3 regions of the Litorilinea aerophila genome follow, and region 3 is predicted to be linked to each of the others. Evidence: a T-box and tRNA genes for the amino acid it is inferred to sense, from the RefSeq annotation. Region 3 holds a T-box; the other regions hold tRNA genes.

Region 1 (4,081 bases), on a different contig from region 3:
CCTCCTCCCCGCCGGACCGGGGCGCAGCCGGGGCAGGCGCAGCCGCCGTGTCAATCCCCTGCCAGGTCTCAGCGACTGGCGATCCTGCCAGGTCGGGCAGGGCGGGTGAGGCGGCCAGGGGTTCGCCCGTCCACAGGCGCCAACCTGGACCGATCTCTTCCACGGCCGCATCTACAGCCGGACTGGCCGCGGAGCCTGCATACCAGGAAGGCAAGAGGCTGCCCAGGTCTCCTGGCTGGGCCAACGGCTGGGCCACAGCCGGCACCGGCAGCTCCCGGGCGGGCAGAACAGGCAGCGCGTCCGGCAGGGCCAGGGGGGCAGCACCCAGGTCGCCGGACGCGGGAGCAACGGGACGGGCAAAGGGGACCGGTGGGTTGACCCCTTCGTCTGCCAGCGGGGCGACAGGCAGGGGCGCGACCGGCTGGCTCCTCCGGCTGCTGGGGAAGCTCAGCGGCGCGGTCAGATCCGGGAGGAGCAACGGGGTCAGATTCGTCAACACCATGGACAGGATCACCAACAGGTGCAACCAGCGACGAAGCTGATCGCGATCCAGGCCGGTCAGGACGCGGGCGTCGGCGTAGTACATGTTATCACCCCTGATAAGTCCAAACTGCTATCTTGGCGGTCACTCGGTCGGCAAGAGGGGCTGCAGGTAACGCTCCAGCAGCTCTGGGCTCAAGACGCCGATGTGGCGGGCCACGATGCGGCCCTGGGTATCCAAAAAGTAGGTGGTGGGAAAGCCACGCACGCCATAGGCGTGCGCTACCTGCTGCTGACGGTCCAGGAGGACCGGGTAGGGCATGTTCGCTTCTTCCACATAACGGGCAACCAGGGCCGGGTCCTCGCCCACATTGATGCCCACGAACTGAATGCCCGCGGCCGCGTAGCGCCCATAAGCCTCCACCAGGACAGGCGTCTGCCGGCGGCAGTAAGGGCACCAGGTGGTCCAAAAGCTGAGCAGGAGCGGTTGGCCGCTGAAATTGTCGTCCAGGGAGAGAAGCGTGTCCGCCTCGGCTCCCAGGAGGGGCAGGCTGAAGGAAGGCGCGTACTGGCCCACAGCCGTGCCCCGGGGCTCCTTGACCAGCGCTTCCCCGGCGGATTCGGCCGGCGCATCCGAAGAAGGTGAAGGCGCATCGGCCAGCGTGTTCACGTCTGTCGCCGCTTCGGGTGTGGCAGGTGTAGCCGCCGTGGCTTGATCCACGGGCACGTCGTCGGCAGTGGCCTCCGCCGGGTCCATTTCGTCGCCGGGGGCGGAGGTCGGCGCCAGGTCCATCTGCCCATTCAGCAGGGCCGTGGCAATGGGTCCATAACTCACCCGGGCCTGCTGGCGGAGGTTGGCCAGGTAGTCGCCCACAGGAATGCCCAGAGCCGCGGCCTGTTCCCGAGCAAAGGCATCGGTCAAGAGCAGCCGCTGGAAGTAGGCCAGGAAGGCATCCCACGTCACCCCGACATCCGCCAGGGCGTCGGACAGGGCTTGATGCTCCAGGCCCCGCTGGGCCAGCAGGGACGTCAGTCGGGCTTCCGCATCGTCCGCAGGCAGTCGAAAACCAACCGCGGCAGCCGCCTGGGCCACCAGTTCCCCGTGGATGAGGCGGTCAAGCCAGCGGCTCTGCACCGTCTCCGCCGGCGTGCCCAACAGGGCCGCCATCACCCCATCCACCTGCACCATGACCTGGAGCTGATCCCGGCGCAACACTTGACCGTTGACCACAGCCACCACGTCTTCGCCCAGGGCATCATCGACAACCGGGGCATCGGGCGAAGGGGCTGCCGACGCCTCCACGGGTCGCGCCCCATCGGAGGGAGCGGCCGGGATGCCCGCGGGCGCAGCCGACGTCGACGGGGCCGCTGGAAGCGGGGTGGACGGCAGTGCGGCCACACCCTCTACCCCAGCGGAAGGGGACAAATTAGACGTGGGCGCAGATACCGGCTGATTTTGGGGCAAGAACAGGAGGAAAAACACCAAAAGAAGAAGCAGGGCAACAGCAACACCCAGGAGCAAGAGCACCTGGGTCCACCTGCTGGCGAGGGATGAGGCAAGCGATGATTTCATTGAGAGAGCAGTGTCAGGACTGTAAGATTTGTTGGAGACGATCCCGGCTTACCGGCCTTCTAGCGCACTTTTGACAGCAAGAGACCTATCTCCCAGACAATTTTAGACAGGAAATCCGACAAATTCCTCATATTTCTTTCATTTTACGGGTTAAGGGCTTTCCCTGCATGCGACAAATGTAGGATTTTACGTTATTCATACGACTTCATATTTACGGCAAGGGTCCTGGATGTGCCCAGCAAAAACCCGGCAAACAGGAACCCAAAATCGCGAAAAGTTGTCACTTTGACCGCCCTGTGCTACCATGAAAGCTACGTTACAGCAGGTTGCCTCGCGGGGCAACCCCTGGGGAGAGGTCGCATAGCCTGGCCGAGTGCGCGCGTCTCGAAAACGCGTAGGGTTCACGCCCTCGAGGGTTCAAATCCCTCCCTCTCCGCCACGAAAAAACAGCCGGGACTGACGTCCCGGCTGTTGCTATTGGTGCCCAATGGGGAAGACGGTCGCAGATGGCCCTATATCAGCGGCGGACCAGGGGCAGGAAGACCCGCTCCAGAGGATCCACGACCGCGGCCACCTGGACGGTAACCGACTGGTCCGGCAGGGCCGGGCTGGTGAAGAAGAGGCTCCCCGTATGGATCCCCGGCGTCAACCGACTCGAGTCCAGGGTGACCGCCACCTGGCCGGGCGCGGTGCCTTCCGCGGGATCCAGGTGAAGCCAGGGTACGTTGGCCTGGACCTGCCAGGTCAGGGAACCGGTACCGTTCTGGTTGTCCACCGTCACCCACGCCTGGCTGCGGAAGGGATCCAGGAAAAGTGTGCCAGGGCCCACCAGGAGGCCGTCCGGCGGGGGGGCCGCCGCTTCCGGCACCAGCACCGCGATGCCCACGGTGGCAGAGAGGATTTCCCCGGCGTCGGTCTCGCCCTGGAGGGTGAGGGTGTGCTGGCCCGGACTCAAGGTAGCCCGGGAGAGCTCGGGACCACTTCCCAGAAAGCCGTCCAGGCTGGAGCGCCACACCAGGCTGTCCCCCGGCACTCCGCCCAGCCCTTCCCCCACCAGATGCACCGTCTGGCCGGCCAGGTAGACAGTACCATCCCCAGGCCGACGAATGGCCACGCCAGGCGAGCCCGGCAGGAGCTGGAAGGGTGCGTCCGACTGGTCGTAGGCGGGGTGGAGGCCATCGGAAGCCCACACCCGCACCAGGACTTCACGACCGGTCGGCCACTGTCGGACCGGCAGGACCAGGTGGGTTGCGGTGATGTTCTGGCCGACGATCCGCCAGCTCTGCCCCTGATCCGGGCTGAGCTGCACCTGGTAGCTCAGGGGATCGCCGTCGGGATCGGCGGCCGCCCAGGTGATGGTGAAGGCCTGCCCGGCCAGCACTTCGCCGCCGTTGGGCGACAGCACGGTGACCGTGGGCGGGGCAGCGCCGGCCCGCACAACCGCCAGCGCCCTCTCCCCCTGCACCAGGGCCAGCTCCGTGGCCCCTGCCACCGGCGGCAGTGGCGCAGTGAAAGTGGCCAGCTCCGGCATGGCAGCTTCCTCCCCGGCATCGGGGGGAACGTCAAACGCCAGGGGCTGGACGGCGATGGGCTGGCGTCCCAGCTCGCTGCCATCCGCCCCCCGCAGGATCAGGACGTACTCGCCGTTGGCCGCTGAGGCCGCCGGGGTCGAGGCCGGCCCCGGCGCCTCGAACAAGGGCGCGATCTGGGCCTGGCCGTCCGGGGAGACATGGCCCACGGCCAGCCAGTGCATGGACTGGGATGTTGCAGCCGCTGGGAGCTCGGTGGTCTCGGTCCGCAGCTGCTCCAGGATCCCCTCGTAGGTGAAGTCGCTGATCCACTGGTAGGCACAGTAGCTCATCATGTCCGTCCACCAGGGCGAGAAAATGGTCTGCGATTCGGGCTCGAAGCCGTAGATGGCCTCGGCCCCCGCCAGGGTCGGGCTGATTCGCCCCTGGGCATAGGGGTAGGAGGTATCGCCCACCGCGCCGCAGAAGGGCGCATGCTCGCGGCCATAGAGGTGCCCCA
Region 2 (4,081 bases), on a different contig from region 3:
GCCAGCAGCGTCGCCTCTGCCTCCGCGCCAGGATTGGCCAGGCCGATGGCGTTGATCAGCCCATGGCCCCAGTCCAGGCAGGACGGGTTTACGTGGCCGGCCCGGGGCACCGGCCCACAGCTCTTGGCGGTCACCGCGCCACAGCCGGCCCGGGCCGCCCGGACCAGCAGGCTGACCGTGGTGCCCCAGATGCCGCTGGCCAGCACCAGGGGCGTGGGCAGGCTACGTCCCAGCAGCTCCACTGTCAGGTTGGGCATGGTTCATCCTCCCCGGATGTAGTTCAACACCTCGTCCCGCTTGGCTGGGGAGAGCTGTCCGGCAGCCGTCAGCACGTCCAGCATCTCCCGCAAGGTGAAAACGCTGTGGGCCCGAACCCCGGCAGCCGCCAGGTTTTCTTTGCCGCCCTGTTCCCGGTCGATGAGGACGATGGCGTCTTCCACCACCAGGCCGGCCGCGCGCAGCTGTTCTACACTCTGGAGGATGCTGCCGCCGCTGGTGATCAGGTCCTCGATGACCACGACTTGCTCACCAGGTTGCCAGCTCCCCTCGATGGCTTTGCCCAGGCCGTGGCCCTTGGCTTCCTTGCGGGTGTAGATCAGGGGGCGGTCTGCCGCCAGGGCCACCGCAGTGGCAATGGGCAGCGCGGCGTAGGGGATACCGGCGATGCGGTCACAGGTCAGGCCGTTCAAGAGGTCGGCATAGGCCGCAGCCGCCTGGGCCAGGAGGGAGGGCCGGCTCACCAGCAGCCGCAGGTCGATGTAGAAAGGAGAACGGCGGCCGCTGGCCAGGGTGAAATCCCCAAACTGGATGGCCCCCAGGGAAGCCAGCTCCAGGATCAGCTGCTGGAGCTGGGGCCGCATCTCGCCGGATGGAGCTCCTGATGTGGGGGCGGTGGCCGCGCTCTGGTGGGTCGCCCGCACCCGGTTGATCTGGTCCCGCAGGTTCTGGGCCGCAGCCCGGGGATCCTCGGCCAGGCAGATGCCCCGGCTGCTGTTGATGATCAGGCCCGCGCCGTCCGCCCGCAGGCCGGCCCGCAGGGTCCCCTCCAGGTCGCCGCCCTGGGCGCCGATGCCCGGCACCAGGAACCAGGCCCGGGGGGCCACCTGGCGGATGGCCTGAAACGTCTCCGGGTAGGTGGCGCCCACCACCAGCCCCACGTTGGGTGACCAGTGGACCGCGGCCCGGGCCACGTGGATGTAGAGGGGCTGGTTGGGCTCCCGGTCCAGGGTACGCCAGTCCGCAATTTCCAGGTGTTGGAACTCCCCGGCGCTGGGGTTGGAGGTGTGGCAGAGGACGAAGAGGCCCTTGCCCTGGTAGGCGGCAAAGGCGTCGATGCTGTCCCGGCCCAGGTACGGGCTCAGGGTCACCGCATCGGCCCGGAACTGTTCGAAGCAGGCCCGGGCGTAGGCCGCGGCAGTGCTGCCAATATCCCCCCGCTTGGCGTCCAGGATGACCGGGATCTCCGGCGGGATCAGGGCCAGGGTCTGGCGCAGCAGCTCCAGGCCGGGCGTTCCCAGGGCTTCGTAGAAGGCGATGTTCGGCTTGTACGCGCAGACCAGGTCGGCGGTGGCTTCTACCACGGCCCGGTTCCACTTTAGCAGGCCGGCGATGATGTCACCGTCTGCTGAGGCGTAGCGGGGTGGCATCTGCTCGGGGACGGGATCCAGGCCCACGCAGAGCAGGCTCTGGTTCTTCTCGCTGGCAGCCGTCAACTTCTCCCAGAAATTTGACACGGCATCCTCCCAACCCGTCACAATCTGTTACACCGTGTTATGTTACACCGTGTTATGTTACACCGTGTTATGTTACACTGTTACACTGTGTTATGTTGCACCGAGGCGGGCTGCTGTGGGGTGAAGACCAGCTCCAGGTGCCAGCCATCCTGGCCATGGGCGGAGCGGGTCAGCCAGACCCCGGCCGGCGGCAGGGGGTTGCGGTTGTCGAACTGGTTCTGGTATTGGGCCAGGAGCCCGGGGTCGACGCCCAGCTCTTCCAGCAGGACCCGGATGGGGCCGCCGTGGGTGACCAGCCCGATGGGGCCGCGGCGGGCGCTTTCGGTGCAGGCCTCTTCCCAGAAGGCCCGGAAGCGGCTCAGGACTTCCTCCGCGCTTTCACCCAGGCGCCATTCGGCGATGGCTTCTTCCTCAAAGACGGGGATGCCGGCCACTTCCGCGGCCAGGGCGGCGGTGTGCCGGGTGCGCTCCAGGGGGCTGGCGTAGAGGCGGGTGATGCCGACTTCCTGGAAGAACTGGCCCAGCAGCCGGGCCTCGGCCTGGCCCTGGGGGGTGAGGGGTGGCCCGGGCGGCACATCGTAGCGGATGTCCCGTCGACTCCAGTCGGGGGTGGCGTGGCGGGCCAGGTAGACGATGGCATCGGGCATGGGCAATCTCCTGCGGATGAACGTTGTGACCGGCGATTGGCACAAAGTGACCGGCGATTGGCACAAAAAATTCGTGTGTTTTCATCGCTCCGCCAGGAAGCCAGGCGCCCCCGTGTCACCCAGAGCGTCCTGCTTACCGCTGCTGCCTTCCGGCCCTGACGGGGTTCACAGTGCTCTGCCGCACAGGACCCAGCCCCTGACGAAGCGATGGAAACACACGAATATCCAGTTGGCGTGTCCTGGGCTTTTGTAAATCCCGGCAGAAGGACCGCATCTCCCTGGAGGGAAACCTTCGGCGAATTTCTGCCGCAGCACGGACTCAGGACACCAGGACAAAAAAGGCGGAGAGGGAGGGATTTGAACCCTCGAGGGCTGTTAACCCTACGAGCTTTCCAGGCCCGCGCACTCGGCCAGACTATGCGACCTCTCCGTGTATCGATTGGATACAGCCCGGTCGGGAACTGCATCCAGCATGATTATACCGGAGACCCCCGCCGGAGGCAAGTTTTGGACGGTGTGGAGGTTTCGTGGATGGAAATGGGGCTCGCGGCTGTACAGGCTGCTCCCTGGGGCGCCCCAGGGAGCAGCCTCTTTTTCACACACCCACCCGCCGGAAGTAGCCGGCCAGGGCCGAGACCAACCCGTCCAGGGTGTGCTCTGCCGGCACCACGTCCACGTGCAGGCCGTAGCTCTGGGCCATGGCTGCAGTGATGGGTTCGATGCAGGCCACGCACACGTGGTCCAGCATGGCCAGGTCGCCCCCTTCGTAGCGCAGCCGGCGGGCAAAGTGGCGCACATTGTTGGCGCTGGTGAAGGTGATGGCGTCCACCTTGCCTTCCCACAGCATGACCGGCACCTCGTCACCACCCTGGCCCAGCCGGTCGTGGCAGGCCACCACGGTGACCACCGTGGCACCGGCTGCCTCCAGGGCCCGGTCGATGGGCATCTTCAAGGTGGCCGCCCGAGGCCAGAGGATGCGGGCGCCGGCCAGGGGCTGCATGGCCGCCACCAACTCCTCCGGCGTGTCGGTCTCGGGCACCCGGTCCACGTCCACGTGGAGCATCTCCCGCGCCGCCAACCGGGTGTTGGCCCCCTGGGCTGCCACCTGCACGCCGGCCAGGGCATCCTCGGGCAGCCCCAGTGCCTCCAGCCGTTGGGCCAGCATGATGGCCGCGCTGGCCGTGTTCAGGACCAGCCAGTCGAAGGCACCCTCGGCTGCATCGCGCACGGCCTGGTCCAGGGTTTCCACATCTGGCGGTGGTGCAATCTCCTCGCAGGGGTAATAGACGACTTCCGCGCCCAGCTCCTGGAGCAGGGGCCCCGGGGTATGGGCCTCATCGGGCGCGCGGGCGATGGCCACCCGGATGCCTCGCAAGGTGGCGCTGCCTGGACTGTGCTGGCTGGTGACGGTTTCCATGGTTCTTCCCTCCTCCTGAAAGAGATACCTGCGAACGGTGTTTCAAAAGGGCAGGGGCTCGCCTTCCTGGGCGGTCCGTGCCCGGTATAGCTCCTGGAGGCGACGGGTGAGGGGGCCGGCGACCCCGTCGCCGATGGTGCGGCCGTCCACCGCCAGCACGGGCGTGAGCTCGCCGATGGTGCCGGTGGTGAACATCTCGTCTGCGCTGTAGACTTCGGACAGGGAGATGTTGCGTTCCTGCAGGGGGATGCCGTGGCTGCGGGCCAGTTCCATGACGATCCCCC
Region 3 (4,081 bases):
GTCATGCACAGCGCCGACCTGGTGGATGGCATCCAGAAGCCGTCGTGCGGTGATGGGCTTGTTGAGGCAGGCCGTTACCTGTAAATCTGCCGCCACCCAGGCCTGGCTGGGCAACGAACACTGGATCAGGGGCACCGGCAGCGCGAACAGGGAACGATCCTCCCTCTCCTCGCCTGGGAGGACGTTCCAGATCACCGCCTGGGGCCGGTGCAGGGCCAGACTGGCCTCCAGCGCCTCGGGCCGGGCTACATGGATCACTTCATAGTCTGTCAGGTGGCGGTCGAGCAGGATGGCCACGCCCGGATCGGGGTCAAGTACCAGCAGGGTCGGCAACCCGGAGGCAGGCTGGGCGGGTAGCGGGCGGCTCAGATAGAGCCGGGAGAGGGAAACAGCTTCTTCGGGGATGGGCAGGGTAAAGGTGAAGGTGGAGCCCTTTCCCAATTCACTCTCCACCCAGATGCGGCCGTCATGGGCTTCCACAAAATGCTTGCAGATGGCCAGGCCCAGCCCCGTGCCGCCGTGGGTTCGATGCAGCGAACGATCCACCTGGTAGAACTCATCAAACAGGTGGGGGAGCTCCTCTGGTGGGATCCCCGGCCCGGTATCTTGGACGCGGATCTGCACTTCCCCCCGAACCCGGCGCACTTCCACCCGCACCGAGCCCTGTTCGGTAAAACGGGCGGCATTGTTGAGGAGGTTCAACAGGGTCTGGCGAATGCGGATCCGATCCAGGAGCAGGGGCGGCAGGTTCGGCGGAACGAGGGTCTCCAGGCGCACCGGCCGCCCCCGGAACAGATCCTGGGCCATCTCCACCGTCTCCCGGACGAGCCCGCCCAGATCCGTTACCTCTTTGTCCAGGACGAAGCCGGCAAGCTCGAAGCGGGAAAGGTCCAATACGTCGTCAATCATCTCCAGGAGGTGACGGGCGCTCCGGTAGATCTGGTACACGTCCCGGCGCAGGGCCATGGGCCACTCCATGGGGCCGTAGATCTCGGGCGAAAGGTGCATGATCTCGCTGAAGCCCAGGATGAGGTTGAGGGGGGTGCGCAGCTCGTGGCTCACGTTGGCGGCGAACTGCTCCTTCATCCGCCGGGCCTCTTCTGCCTGTTGGCGGGCCACCACCAACTCCTGTTGGGCCCGACGCAACAGTCGATTGCTCAACTCCACCGCGTGGAGGGTACGGCTCAGTTCTCCCCGGTGGATGCGCACATCCTCCAGCAGGCGGTTGGCCCGCTCCTGGAGCTGCCAGGCCCAGGCCAGCACGGTGTAAAGAGTGTACACCGCCAGCCAGGAGAGCCCCAGGGTGACCGCGGTGGTCAGGGCCAGGCCTCGCCAGCCATAGGCACGCAGGCCCTGCTGTTCCAAAAACCACGCCAGCCCCAGCACCAGGACAGCCGGAATCACTACACCCCAGGGCATCAAAAAAGCGCCCACCACCACGAGGGGCAACAGCAGAAACGGCAGCCAGGGGAGGCCGTTCAGCCACATCGCCCCCAGGAGCAGGCCGGTCAGGCCAGCTATCAGCAGATACCGGGCCCATTGGACATGGCGCCGGTTCAGCCAGTAAACGCCTGCGCCCAGCCCCGCCAACCCTGCCAGCAGGCCCTCCAACGCCAGGGGAAACGGATTCATGGGCAGCACCAGCCAGGCCAGGACTCCCCCCACGGCTGCCGTAAACAGCCCCAGACGCCCGGTCAACTGGGTGTGGAGTTCGGCCAGGTTGGCCAGGTCGAAGCCTTCGTCGAAAAAGTAGGCCATGCCACGGAACATGATTGGACTCCTGGACTGGATTTTCCCAACAATTGACACCACCGCGCGCTGTATGTTAGCATTGTTGGCGGTACAATTGAAGTGCGTTCCTGGCCATGCACCCTGACAACCGCATGGTTCAGAGCCGCATTCCTAAAGACGTTGACAGAGGCCATGCTTCGTCCGTGACGCCGTTCAGAGAGTTGCCGGGTGGTGCGAGGCAACCGGCAGCGGCGAAGTAGCACCTCTCGAGTCCCCGGCAGGAAATGGCCGGGCGGTTCACGCCGTTATCGTGGAATGAGGCGAGCAGCAGAGGCTGCCGCGAATTCAGGTGGCACCACGGAGTTCCCTTCGTCCTGAGCTTCAGGCGAAGGGAATTTTTCATTGGGACGAAAACCGTGAAGCAGGAAGGAGCAGAATGATGCTGGACATCCGCTGGATGCGAGAAAACCGGGAGGCGCTGGCCGAGGCCATGCGCAAACTCAACGCGACCGACGCCCCCTGGGAGGAAGCCCTGGCTCTGGACGAACGCCGCCGGGAATTGCTGACCCAGGTAGAAGCCTTGCGGGCCGAGCGCAATGCCGGCTCCAAGGAGGTCGGGCGGCTGTTCCGAGAAAAGAAAATCGAGGAGGCCAACGCCCTCAAGGAGCGCATGGCCCAGATCGGCGCGGAAATCGAACGCCTGGATGCGGAGCTGCGCCAGGTGGAGGCCGATTTCGAGCAAGCCATGCTCCGCATTCCCAATCCCCCCGAGCCGGACGTCCCCGTCGCGCCTGACGAATCGGGGAATGTGGTGGTCAAGGAACACGGCACCAAGCCCACTTTCGACTTCACCCCGCTGCCCCACTGGGAGCTGGGCGAGCGGCTGGACATCCTGGATATCGAGCGGGGCGTGAAGCTGGCCGGCAGCCGCTTCTACGTCCTGAAGGGAGCCGGCGCCCAGCTCCAACGGGCGTTGATTAACTGGTTCCTGGATGTGCATGTCAACGAGCACGGCTACCAGGAAGTCTACCCCCCCTTCATGGTGCGGGAGTACTGCATGGTGGGGACCGGCAACCTGCCCAAGTTCGGCGACGTGCTCTACCGGGATGCGGAGGAGGATTACTGGCTGATCCCCACCGCGGAGGTGCCGGTGACCAACCTGCACCGGGATGAAATCCTGGAGCCCGGCCAGCTTCCCCTCTACTACGTGGCCCACACGCCCTGCTTCCGCCGGGAAAAGGTCTCGGCCGGGAAAGACGTGCGGGGCATCAAGCGGGTCCACCAGTTTGAAAAGGTGGAGATGGTGAAGTTCGTGGAGCCGGCCACCGGCCGGGAGGAGCTGGAATCCCTGACCCGCAACGCCGAAACCCTGCTGGAACGCCTGGGGCTGCCCTACCGCCGGGTCCTGATCGCCACCGGGGATCTCTCCTTCGTGGCCTGCATTAAATACGACCTGGAGGTATGGTCGGCAGGCTGCCAGGAATGGCTGGAGGTGAGCTCCTGCTCCTGGTTCCGGGACTTCCAGGCTCGCCGCGCCAACATTCGCTACCGACCAGCCGAGGGCGCCCGCCCCGAGTTTGTCCACACCCTGAACGGCTCCGGCCTGGCCCTGCCCCGGGTCATCATCGCTATCCTGGAGAACTACCAACAGCCCGACGGCACCGTTATTGTGCCGGAAGTGTTGCGGCCGTACATGGGCGGGCGGGAACGCATCGGCTGAGCCGCGGGTTCAGACACGCCGCAGGTCCGGCCTCCCGGCTGGACAGTCGTTCCATGCACCCTTGTCACGCAAGGATGCGTGACCTACGAGCCGCAGGTCCGGTCCCCCGGCCGGACAGTCGTTCCATGCACCCTTGTCACGCAGGGATGCGTGACCTACACGCCGGTCCGGCCTCCCGGCTGGACAGTCGTTCCATGCACCCTTGTCACGCAAGGATGCATGACCTACGGACGACAGAGCGTAGAGACGCACGGCCGTGCGTCTCTACGCATGTAGAGGACCTTACAGATGAACGCCAAAGCCTGGAGTAGGGTAGGCCCATGATATAAACCCTTCCCACCTGTCGGCGGGCTCCACATGCGGGTCACCGGCTCTCTGTCCTCATCATCAAAGGAGCAAAACCATGCGCGATGCGGTCCTACGGGCCCAAAAGGATAAATGGATGGCGCCCCTGGCGCAATACTACTTCCGCCAGGTCCATCCCAATGTCCTTTCGGGAATTGCCCTGACTGTCGGTCTGGTGGCTGCCTGGCTGGCCATGGAAGAACGCTACGCCCTGGGTCTGCTCATGTGGTTCCTGAACCGCATCCTGGATGGGCTGGACGGCCTGGTGGCCCGCACCCATGCCAA

What was found. The T-box of region 3 lies ahead of serS (serine--tRNA ligase). A T-box ahead of a tRNA ligase gene usually reads a tRNA of that ligase, here a tRNA-Ser.
Region 1: it encodes a tRNA-Ser, which carries the amino acid that the T-box ahead of serS (serine--tRNA ligase) is inferred to sense. The anticodon was not compared.
Region 2: it encodes a tRNA-Ser, which carries the amino acid that the T-box ahead of serS (serine--tRNA ligase) is inferred to sense. The anticodon was not compared.

Annotation. Positions count from the first base shown of each region.
Region 1 is NZ_VIGC02000017.1:37,020-41,100, forward strand. Features, by position in the region: gene FKZ61_RS13800 (DUF7507 domain-containing protein) at 1-586, opposite strand, end outside; gene FKZ61_RS13805 (redoxin domain-containing protein) at 626-1,879, opposite strand; tRNA gene FKZ61_RS13810 (tRNA-Ser) at 2,403-2,492, shown strand; gene FKZ61_RS13815 (M28 family peptidase) at 2,571-4,081, opposite strand, start outside.
Region 2 is NZ_VIGC02000030.1:62,179-66,259, forward strand. Features, by position in the region: gene FKZ61_RS19225 (dihydroorotate dehydrogenase) at 1-257, opposite strand, end outside; gene pyrF (orotidine-5'-phosphate decarboxylase) at 261-1,733, opposite strand; gene FKZ61_RS19235 (histidine phosphatase family protein) at 1,814-2,380, opposite strand; RNA gene ffs (signal recognition particle sRNA small type) at 2,476-2,575, opposite strand; tRNA gene FKZ61_RS19245 (tRNA-Ser) at 2,723-2,810, opposite strand; gene FKZ61_RS19250 (uroporphyrinogen-III synthase) at 2,976-3,797, opposite strand; gene ilvE (branched-chain-amino-acid transaminase) at 3,840-4,081, opposite strand, start outside.
Region 3 is NZ_VIGC02000002.1:273,145-277,225, forward strand. Features, by position in the region: gene FKZ61_RS02370 (ATP-binding protein) at 1-1,770, opposite strand, end outside; T-box leader at 1,903-2,111, shown strand; gene serS (serine--tRNA ligase) at 2,171-3,451, shown strand; gene FKZ61_RS02380 (CDP-alcohol phosphatidyltransferase family protein) at 3,855-4,081, shown strand, end outside.